2 regions of the Nocardia sp. CA-151230 genome follow, and region 1 is predicted to be linked to the other one. Evidence: riboswitches for the same ligand, from Rfam matches in the RefSeq annotation. Region 1 holds a riboswitch; the other holds the start of a gene.
The links. Region 1 has a riboswitch for magnesium ahead of ACQP1O_RS11550 (hypothetical protein). Riboswitches for the same ligand answer to the same signal wherever they lie in the genome.
Positions count from the first base shown of each region.

Region 2: linked by a shared signal. The riboswitch ahead of ACQP1O_RS24465 (MgtC/SapB family protein) and the one ahead of ACQP1O_RS11550 (hypothetical protein) in region 1 are both predicted to bind magnesium.

Region 1 is NZ_CP192061.1:2,549,516-2,554,929, reverse strand. It holds gene ACQP1O_RS11565 (DUF2786 domain-containing protein) at 1-1, shown strand, start outside; gene ACQP1O_RS11560 (ABC transporter ATP-binding protein) at 110-1,396, opposite strand; gene ACQP1O_RS11555 (ABC transporter permease) at 1,423-3,180, opposite strand; gene ACQP1O_RS11550 (hypothetical protein) at 3,217-4,005, opposite strand; M-box (ykoK) riboswitch at 4,359-4,528, opposite strand; gene ACQP1O_RS11545 (hypothetical protein) at 4,593-4,757, opposite strand; gene ACQP1O_RS11540 (DUF308 domain-containing protein) at 4,797-5,384, opposite strand.
Region 2 is NZ_CP192061.1:5,141,586-5,146,999, forward strand. It holds gene ACQP1O_RS24445 (SRPBCC family protein) at 1-68, opposite strand, end outside; gene ACQP1O_RS24450 (TetR/AcrR family transcriptional regulator) at 129-749, shown strand; gene ACQP1O_RS24455 (ArsR/SmtB family transcription factor) at 746-1,087, opposite strand; gene ACQP1O_RS24460 (MFS transporter) at 1,175-2,485, shown strand; M-box (ykoK) riboswitch at 2,471-2,646, shown strand; gene ACQP1O_RS24465 (MgtC/SapB family protein) at 2,848-3,561, shown strand; gene ACQP1O_RS24470 (SDR family NAD(P)-dependent oxidoreductase) at 3,613-4,377, opposite strand; gene ACQP1O_RS24475 (nitroreductase family deazaflavin-dependent oxidoreductase) at 4,503-4,943, opposite strand; gene ACQP1O_RS24480 (helix-turn-helix transcriptional regulator) at 5,082-5,414, opposite strand, start outside.

The sequences.
Region 1 (5,414 bases):
ACGACGACCACGCGGGCCGGTGGTCAGGGCCACACCATCCCGGTGGCCCGGGTGCGGGACATGCGCGAGGGCGAGCACCCTGCCCGGGCTCGCCGCAACGGCTGACGCCTCAGGCCTCGTCCGGATACCGCGTGAGCAGCCGCTCGGCGGCGTCGTACTCGTAGAGTTCGGCATAGCGTCCCCAGTCGATGGCGATCCGCAGTTGTCGCCGCGCGGCGTCCTCGGTGAAGCCCCGCCGCAGCAGGTCGAGGAAGAAGCCGTCGCGCAGCCGCTGGTTGCGCGCACTGGTCAGCGCGTGGTCGATCGCCGCGACCAGGGGCGCATTGGCTCGCGCCAGCCGCGCGAAAATGGCCTTGGCACTGTCGATATCGGCCTCGGCGAACAGGGTGCCGTCGAGGGTGAGCTCGATATCCCCGTCGGCGGTGGTGGCCAGCCCCAGCATGGTGGCGGCATCGACCAGCGGCATCAGATCGTCGACCTCGAAGCGCAACCCGCCCGCCAGATCCGGCAGGTCGGCCCGCCCGCCCTGGGCGGCCACAAAATCCAGCATGCCGCCGATTCCGTCCACCCCGGCATCGGGCAGCGGCCGGGTGGCGGGGGTGGGGGTGATGCTCGGCCAGCCGCCATCGAAGGTGGCGTCGGTGAGCATCCGATAGGCCTGGTCCACCAGCGCCTGGAACCCCGCGCCGCGCGGGTCGCGCGGCTGCGGGAGACGCACCTGGATCTCGCCCTTTATTCGCCCGGGATTGTTGTCCAGCACCAGGATTCGGTCGGCCAGCTGCACCGCCTCCTCGATGTTGTGGGTGACCATCAGCATGGTCTTGGTCGGGAAGGCGGCCTCCGCCCACAGTCGCATGAGCTCGCCGCGCAGGTTCTCGGCGGTCAAGACGTCCAGCGCCGAGAACGGCTCGTCCATGAGCAGCACCTCCGGCTGCACCACCAGGGCGCGGGCGAATCCCACGCGCTGGCGCATACCACCGGAAAGCTCCTTGGGATAGGCGTTCTCGAAGCCGTCCAGGCCGATCATGTCGATGGCGTCGGTTACCCGCTCGCCGCGCTCCCAGGCCGAAATCCCTTGGGCGCGAAGGCCGAGTTCGACGTTCTGGCGCACGGTCAGCCACGGCAGCAACGCGAAGGTCTGGAACACCATGGCGGTATCGGCATTCGGCTCGGTGATCTCGGTCTGCCGGATGCGCGCGGACCCCGCAGAGGGGGGCACCAGGCCCGCGATGATCCGCAGCAGCGTGGACTTGCCGGAGCCGGATTTGCCCAGCAGCGCAACGATTTCACCCTCCTGCAACTCGAGGCAGACATCCGAGAGAACCGGCAGCTGCTCGCCGGAGGGGTTGGTGAAGTTCTTGGTGACACGATCGACGGTGACGATGGGGGTCGACACGGTGTGTCCTCCTTTCGAAAAGTGTTTCAGCTCAGCGAGAATCGCCGTTCGGCGGTGCGCTGCAGGCGCCGCCACAGCAGGCGGTTGATGGTCACCGTGACCACGCTCATCACCACGGTGCCGAGCAGGACCTTGGCGAAGACGTCGTCGGTGGTGGCATTGGTGATGTACGCGCCCAGGCCGTAGGCCTCCATATGCGTGTTCCCGGCCTCCACGACCTCGCCGACCAGCGTGGCGTTCCACGCGCCGCCGAACGCGGTGATCGCGCCGACCACGTATCCGGGTGCGATCGCGGGCAGTATCAACGACTTCCAGCGCTGCCAACCGTGCACGCCGAGGTCGTCCATGGCCTCGCGCAGGTCCGTCGGGATCTGCCCGGCCGCCGCGATCACATTGAAGAGCACGTACCACTGCGCACCCAGCGCCATCAGCGCGATGCCGCCGATATTCAATGAGATGCCGGTGTAGGTGAGCGCCGCGATGACGAAGATGAACAAGAATTGGGCCGGGAAACTGGCCAGCACCTGCACCACCGGCTGAGCGAACCGGCAGATGCGCGGATTCATCCCGATCCACACGCCGACCGGCACCCACACGACGGTGGAGACCACCAGCAGCACTGTCACACGGCCGAGGCTGGCCAGCCCCATCAGCGAGGTCGGCCCGAATTCGGCCAGGCCCACGGTTCTTTCGAAGTAGGAGGCGAGTGCCCAGGTGCCCCAGGCGAGCACGGCGAAGAGCAGTCCGTAGAAGAGCACATCGCCGAGGCGGCTGCCCGCGCGCTCGTCGTAGGCGGAGCGGGTGCTGCGCCCGAAGACCCGCATGAGGCGATCGACTCGCTCACCGACCGGCCGTAGCACCCGAGCCAGCCGGCCCGGCACCGTGCTGTGCCGTAGCAGGTCGAGCACCAGACTCCGTGGCGCCTGCGCACTTTCGGTGTGCTCCACCCGGAATCGCTCCGACCACGCCGTGAGTGGGCGCCAGAACACCACGTTCACCAAGACGATGGTGAGCACCATGACCAGCGCACCCACTATGAGGTTGCCGACCTGGGCCTCGGAGGTGGCCGCCGCGATGAAGCTACCCATGCCGGGCAGCGCCTCGTCCCGGCCGGACACCGTGATCACCTCCGAGGCCGCGAGCATGAACCACGCGCCTCCGAAGCTCATCATGCCGTTCCAGATCATCGGCACCATGGCCGTCGGCACCTCCAGCTGCCACAACCGCTGCCAGCGGGTGAGCCGCATCATGCGGGCCGCATCATCCAGCTCCCGGGGCATATTGCGCAATGCCTGGTAATAGGCGAAGGTCATGTTCCAGGCCTGCGCGGTGAAGATGGCGAAGATGCACGCCGCCTCCGCGCCCAGATACGAGCCGTGGAACAGGCCCACGAACGCGGTGACCGTGATCGAGACCAGGGCCAGCACCGGCACCGACTGCAGCACGTCGAGCGCGGGGATGAGCACCTTCTCGGCCCGCCGCGAGCGCGCCGCCCACTGGCCGACGATCAGTGTGAAGAGGATGGATGCCGCCAGGCCGATGAACATGCGCAGCGTGGTGCGTGCCGCGTAATACGGCAGGTTCGCGGGATCCGTTGATGCGGTCTCGGTTCCGGTATCCGGTGTCCAGGGCACCGACATGTCCCGAAACAGCTGCAGCACCAGCAGGATCAGCAGCACGCCCGCGCCGATGATCAGGTAGTCCACCGCTCGGAGCCGGCCGCGTACCCGCGGCACCTCGGGAGTCGTCTTGGGGCGGCCCGGAATTGCCAATTCGAGAGTCATTGCTGTTCACCTCGCGCCGGGTGGCGTCGTCGCAACTCAGTTGGTCGATTCGGCGGCGACCGCGGGCGGTGCGGTCATGACGTTGTAGGCGTGCACGGCCGAGGCCAGCACCGCCGGTGCGCCGATGAGCAGGTTGAAAACCACGACGCCTATCCCGGCCCCGGCCACCGCGCCCTCCAGACAGCCGGTGACGGCGCCGGGAATCGCCAACGTGCCCAACGTCAATGCGCCGACCGCGAGACCCTGGCCCGCGCCCAGCAGGACGCAGCCCAGCGGCGCACCGATGACGGCACCCAGCAGCGTGCCCACCGCCAGGGCCACGGTGAGCTCGTTGTTGACATTCTGGAAGACGATATTCATCCGATCCTCGAAGCTGTCGGGATCGGCAATCTGCTGTGCCGCAGGACCTTCGGCCTGCGCCTCCGCGGCGGCGTGCAACTCCGCGGCGATGCGTCGTTCCTCGGTGCTGACCGGTCGGGCCCGATCCGGGCGCGGGGTGAGGGTGGCGCTGTCGCCGTCGATGCGGGCGTCGATCGGGTACGTCGTGTCCTGCTTCGTGATGGTCAGCGGGATCGCCCCCACCACCACGCCCTGCGCGTCGAGGATCTGCAGCTGGTCGGTGGTGGTCCGGAACGTGCCGAGGTCGGTGCGCAGCACCACCGATCGGTCCACGATCCGGGCGTCGCCGGACACGGCCCGAACCGCGGTCAGAGCGTCGGCGGGCCGGATATCCGGTCCGGGTGCCGCGGCCGAAACGGCGGCAGGGGCGACCAGTCCGGCGGTGGTCAGCGCCGCGGTGGCGAATGCGAGCAAGCGAATTCTCATCGGGATGTTTCCCCTCGGGATACCGCTGCCCGCATCGGTTTACGGGCAGCATCGAATACCGCCGGGCACGGTGGTGCCGACGGGTCGGATATATGCGAATCTCCGAATTCATTCGTGAAATGTGCATGCGAATAATCCGGTGCCGCGCGGGCGGCATCGGGGTATCGGAGAATTACGCGCGTCGAGATATCGACGCGGTGTTGGTGTGCTGGCTAGCGGCCCGGACCGAGGCGGAGGGGCCGGCCCGGAGATCCCGGGTCATCATCGGGTGCCATCTTGCTACCCGACCTCCTCACTGGTAGAACGCGATTCGTCAACGCACGGGGGAGGTCGCCCGGAACTCTCGGGGCGGGCGCACACCCCTCTCGTCAGAGTTTTGGCACTGCACGACGTGTTCCGAATCGGAAAGCCACTTTGGATTACCCCTTGATCCGGAGAAATCTGTCCTAACCTTGGGCGTCTCTCGACGTCGTCAGATCAGTGGCCTGTGTTCGTACAGGAGCCTCGCCTATCGAGGTGCAACAGGGAACCTAGTCAAAGACTCGTTCAAAGTCAAAACCGCTATTCGCATACCGGCGAGCGCTATGTCACAGCGGCGCGCCGGGGCCGCCGATCGCACATTTCAGATGTGCCGCCGACGCTGGTCGGCGTGGTGAGACCTGGCCGCGCCGTGCCGACTGCCGCCCGCCGAGTACGACCGCGACGACAGCGGTCACGCCGAGCGGCGCCCCCGTGACGAGGACGCCGGTCACCGATATGACGCTGTGGCGCTTCAGCTCTCGCCGTCAGTACTACACCTGCCCGGTCGTTGGCTGGGAGCGCGACTTCCAGACCAGCAGTGCGGCTTGGGCAATGAAGAAGATGCCGCCGCCGGTGGCGTAGACGGACAGGACATCCAGGGATGGGGAGGGGCCGGTGGCCTGGGCGACGTAGACGGCGCCGACCAGGAAGGACAGGCCGCCGGAGATGAGAGTGGGCCATTGTTTGCCCAGGGTGGGGCCGCGGCGGTAGAGGCCGACTGCGAGTTGGGCCGCGCCGGATATCGTTGCCCAGATGCCGAATACGGCCAGGACGGCGGCCACGCCGCCGGCGGCTCCAGCAATGCCCAGGGCGATGGCGGCCAGAGTGCTCAGGGCGCCGTTGAGGGCGGTCACGCGGCGCTCGGAGCCCTCCGGTACCGCGAGCCAGTCGATGGCGGAGGACACCGCGTCGATGAGGGGGTAGGCGATCAGCAGGGTGAGCGCGACGGCGTTCAGGGGGTCGTGGGCAGCGGCGAAGGCGAGGGCCCACGCGATGGCCAGGAGGCCGCGGACCAGGGACAGGCGGATCAGCGACGAGCGCCCGGATATCGAAACAGGCTGTACCGCAGTGGTGTTCATGGAGACTCTTTCATTCGATCGGTGGACCAA
Region 2 (5,414 bases), 2.6 Mb from region 1:
GCATCGAGCAAGGCGCCCGCCTGCTGTGCCGACACCGGCAGTTCTCGCTGGTGAATGTTGCAGATCATCGACTCCACCGTTCCGTACGGTACCGTATGTTCCTATTCCATACGGTAGCGTACGGAGCTATGGCGGAGAAGAGGCGACGGCTCAGCCGCGACGATTGGGTCGCGGCCGCGCTGGCGGCGCTCGGCGAGGGCGGCGTGGGCGCGGTCGCCATCGAACCCCTGGCCGCGCGACTGGGCGCGACCAAGGGCAGCGCCTACTGGCATTTCGCGAATCGGGACGAGTTGCTGGCGGCGGCCCTGCAGCGCTGGGAACACGACGAGACCGATGCCGTGATCGCACTGGTGTCGGCCGAACCCGATCCGGCGCTCGGCCTGCGCACGCTGCTGGGCGCGGCGCTGTCGCATCCGCAGGAGAAGCTCGCGGTGCTGCTGGCCGGGGCGACCGATCCGCTGGTGGAGCCGGTGCTGACCCGGGTCACCGTGCGCCGTATCGAGTATCTGGCCGAACTGTTCACCCGGCTCGGTTTCGCCGCCCCGGTGGCGAAACATCGTGCGGCGCTGGCGTATTCGGCGTATCTGGGCACGGGCCAGCTGTGGCGGACGATGCGTGGCACGCTACCGGCCGACCAGCAGGCCTGGCAGTCCTACGTCGACGAGATCTGGCGGGTGCTGACCACCCCGGGGCCACCCGAGCGCGCACCGGTGCCGGACCGCGCGCAGTCGCCGCGCGATTCGGGCTAGGCGCTCAGGGCCGTCCCGCGGCCGTGGGTAATCACCAGGTCGAGCAGGCCGGGGAAGCGGGCCTCGAGGTCCTCGGTACGCAGCCGGTTGAGCCGGCGGGTGCCCTCGTCGCGCTGGCGGATGACGCCGGCTTCGCGCAGGGTTCTGAAGTGCCCGCTCTGGGTGGATTTGCTGATCGGCAGATCGAAGGTGGTGCAGGCCAGTTCGCCGTTCTCGGCGGCGGCCAGGCGGGTGACGATGGTGAGCCGGACGGGGTCGGCGAGGGCGGCCAGCACGGTGGTGAACCGCAGTTCGTCGCGGTCGGGGTGGACCAGTTCGGTCGCGGTTCGGCTTGCCACGGCGTCCAGGCTAGTCCACATGTTCACAAATTCCGAACATCCTGTTATGTTCGGAATTATCGAACATGTCTGTGCCGGGAGGACGCCATGACCGTCGAGCAATCCACCGCAGCCGCCCCCGAAGACGCTGCCGCCCCGCAGGATTCACCACCCGGGAGCAGTGCGCGGTTCTGGGGCACCGCCTACACGTTGCTGGTCCTGTTGACGGGCACGAACGTGGCCACGCCGCTGTATCACGGCTACGCCCATCGGTTCGGATTCTCAGCGCTGGTGATGACGCTGGTGTTCGCGGTCTACATGGGGGTGCTGATTCCCGCGCTGCTGATCGCCGGTCCGGCCTCGGATGCGCTGGGGCGGCGCCGGATTCTGCTGCCCGCGCTGGCGCTGGCGGCGCTGGGCACGCTGGGTTTCGCGCTGGCCACCGACGTGGTGTGGTTGTTCGCGGCCCGCGTCCTGCAGGGGCTGGCGGTCGGGGCGGCCTCGGGCGCGCTCACCGCCGCGCTGACCGAGCTGGAGCCACACGGTAGCCGCCGCCGTGCGGCCCTGGTGTCGGCGGTGGCCTCGGCGGGCGGCATGGGACTGGGCCCGGTGCTGGGAGCTGTTCTGGCGCAATACCTTCCGGCTCCGTACCTGACGCCGTTCGCGGTGGAGCTGGCGCTGCTGGTCCCGGCCGCGGTGGCGGTGGCGGTGCTGCCCGAGACCGCGGCGGTCACCCGGTGGCGGCCACGGCGGCCGAGTATCCCGGCCGGGATGGGTGCGGTCTTCGCGGCCGCGGGCACGGGCGCGTTCCTGGGTTTCGCGGTGGTCGGCGTCTTCCTCACGCTGATCCCGACCTATGCCGCGACCCTGTCGGGCAGTGCGAATCTGGTGGTCGGTGGTGCGGCGGCCGCGCTGCTGCCCGCGGCGTGGGCGCTGGCGCAGCTGGTGGGTTACGGCACACCCGAACGGGCCCTGGACTTCACGGGATTCCCGCTGCTGGCGGTGGGCCTGGTACTGCTGGCGGTCGCGGGCGCGGTCTCCTCGCTGCCGTTGCTGCTGTTCGCGACGGTGCTGGCCGGGGCGGGTCACGGCCTGGTGTTCCTGTCGGGATTGACCGCGATCAACGCGGCCGCACCGGCCGATCGTCACGCCGATGTGCTGTCGACCTATTTCGTGATGGCCTACTGCGGCAGCGGCGGCCCGGTCATCGGCGTCGGCCTGCTGGCGGGCGCGACCGGTTTGCTGGGTGCGGTGCAGATCTTCGCGGCGGTGGTGGCGGTGCTGTGCGTGGTGCGGCTGGTGGCACGGGTCACGGTCGAGGCGCGAAGCTCGCGGGTGCACGAATGCGACGGCGCTCACGTCGGGTTGCCGATCGTGGCGGGCGGGTGTTTACTTCTGGTCGCAAGGTGCCGTCGTTAGCTGAGGCTCCTTCACGGATACAGGCCGGCGATCCCGAACGTCGAGAGACGCCCCGGATCAGGACAGGTTTCCCCGAGCTAAGGGGATGCCCCGACCGGCTCCCGCCACCCGTGGCGGGTTTACGCCGTGGAGTGCTGAAGGTCTTACGAGGGGTGGTACCCGTACCGGCGATTTCGCGCCGGTCCCACTCCCCCGGCATGCGTGCGCGTGGCGTCGAGGAGGTGGTGGTCGTGCCCGATGGACCGGATCGAGTTCCGTTAGCCAATCGTTCACTCGGCCGTACTCCCGCAATCCTCTGGCCGCTACCCCTACCCCGGTAGCGTCCGAGTCCGGAGTGCGCCGTCATCCAGTGGGAGATCGAGATGACCACGTGGGAAATGCTGCTGCGACTCGGCACGGGTGTCGGGTTGGGCGCGGTGATCGGGTTCGAGCGTCAGTTCCGGGCCCGGATGGCGGGATTGCGCACGAATTCGCTGGTCGCCGCCGGGGCGACCCTGTTCGTGCTGCTGTCCGCGCACGGCTTCAACGGCGCCTCCGCGGATCCGACTCGTGTTGCGGCGCAGATCGTTTCGGGCATCGGGTTCCTGGGCGCGGGCGTGATCCTGCGCGACGGGTTCAATATCCGCGGCCTGAACACCGCCGCGACGCTGTGGTGCGCGGCGGCGGTGGGCGCGCTCGCGGGTGCGGGCATGTATTCGACCGCGGTGGCGGGCACGGTGGCGGTGGTGGTGGTCAATACCGCGCTGCGCACGGTGGCGCGCACGGTGGATCGCCCCGGTGTCGACGAGGTCGAGGCCCAGGAGGCGTTGTACGCCTTCCACGCCGACACCGACGACGCGCACGAGGCGCATGTGCGGGCGCTGCTGGTGCAGTCGCTGACGCGCACCGATTTCCGGCTGGTGTCGATCTCGAGCCACGACACCTCCCCGGGCCGGGTGCAGGTGCGGGCCGAGCTGACCGGTGACCGCCGCGACGACCGGCAGATGGAGGCCGCGGTGAGCCGGTTGAGCCTGGAGCCGTCGGTGACCAGCGTCGGCTGGCGCACGGTGCCGCTGCGCGCGGAGGCCGAGGCGTGAACGCCGCGCTGCGGCCGTAGGACCCGGCCGCCGACCTGCGCGCATCCTGATTCACACCATCGCCGACGGGATCACCGTGGTCAGTCCGCCATCGACGAGCAGGTCCTGACCGGTGATGTAGGAGGCGTCCCCGGAGGCCAGGAATGCGACGGCGGCGGCCACCTCGTCGCTGTCGCCGACTCGCCCGAGCGCCACCCGCGCCCCCGCGGCGGCCTGCGCGGCGGCGGAGGCCTCGGCACGGAAGGCGGGGGTGTCGATGTAGCCGGGGCTCACCGAGTTCACCCGAATTCCGCGTGGCGCCAACTCCGCGGCCAGCGTCCGGGTCAGATTCTGCACCGCCGCCTTCGTCGCCGAATACAGTGCGGCGCCGGGCGCGCCCCGATACGGGGCGAAGGAGGCGTTGAGGACGATCGCACCGCCGTCGACCAGCATCGGCAGCATGTGCTGCACGGTGAAGAACGCGGCCTTGAAATTGATCCCCACCACCCGATCGAACTCGTCGCCGGTGACCGCCGAAACCGGCTGGAACGCACCGATTCCCGCATTCACGAACACCACATCCAGCCGCCCGAACCGCTCGGACACCACCCGCGCCAGCGCCGCGAGATCCTCGGGTTCGGTGGCGTCCCCGGCCACCCCGACCGCCCGCTCCCCCAGTTCGGCCACCGCGGTGTCGAGGCGGTCCTTGTCACGCCCGGTCACGATCACCCACGCCCCCTCTTCGAGGAGCCGCCGTGCGGCGGCCAGCCCCATCCCGCTGCTGCCGCCGGTGACGAGGGCGACCTTGTCCTGGAACCGAAACCCGTTGTGTGTCATGGTCTCAGCCTGCCGGGCCGCGCGACGGGTAAACAGTGCGCATCTATCGTGGGTGTGCCACCACCACCTTGCCGAGCACGGCTCGCGCCAGCGCCGACGATGGTGGCCGTTGTCGGTCCCCGTTGTCAGTCCCTCAGCTCGCAGATGACGACCGGGATCTCGCGGGCGGTCCGCTCCTGGTAGTTCGCGTAGCCCTGGTATGCCGAGGTGATCTGCGGCCACAGTTCGGCTCGCTCGCTGTGATCCGCGGTGTGTGCGTGCACTTTTCGCCGTCGCCCGTCGATCACCAGTTCGGCATCGGGATGCGACTGGAGGTTGCGGTACCAGTCGGGGTGCCGGTCGTCGCCGCCCTTCGACGCGACCAGCACGACCCGGCCGGCGTCATGGATCGGAGCGGTCAGGTAGCACGAGCGCGGCAGCCCCGACTTCCGCCCGACCGTGTGCAATTCGACCACCGGCATCCCGAACGGGTTGGCCAGCAGTTTGTTCCCGCTGACGGTGAGCACGACCCGGTGGGCGAGGTTCATCAGTTTGGCCCCGCCGTCTTTCAGTGCGTCCTTGTTCAACGCCTGCCCCTTTGTCCCTGGTGCATCGAAGCTCCCACGACGGCCGCCGGAGTCGAGTTAGCGCTGCAAACATTACCAGAAATGTGAGCAGGGTCAACATTGCCGGGTGCCGGTCGGAGAGCACGATCGCCGGCGAGCTCAGGCGGGTGGGGCCAGGCGCAGGCGGTGGAGCTGGTCGAGGCGCGCGGCGGTGTCGGTGCCGGCGCGGGGGTTGTAGAGGACCAGGTGGCGGTCGGAGTGGCCGGCGAGGGTGAGGGTGGTGGCGTCGAAGTGGAGCGCACCGGCCTCGGGGTGTTCCAGGGCGTTGACCGCCTGCTGGGCCGGGCCGACATCGTGGCGGGACCACAGGCGGGCGAATTCCGGGCTGCGGGAGGCGAGTTCGGTGATGACGGAGTCGAAGCCGGGGTCGCCGGGACAGAGCGCGGAGTCGGCACGGTAGGCGGCGACGACCGCGGGGGCGGCCTCGGACCA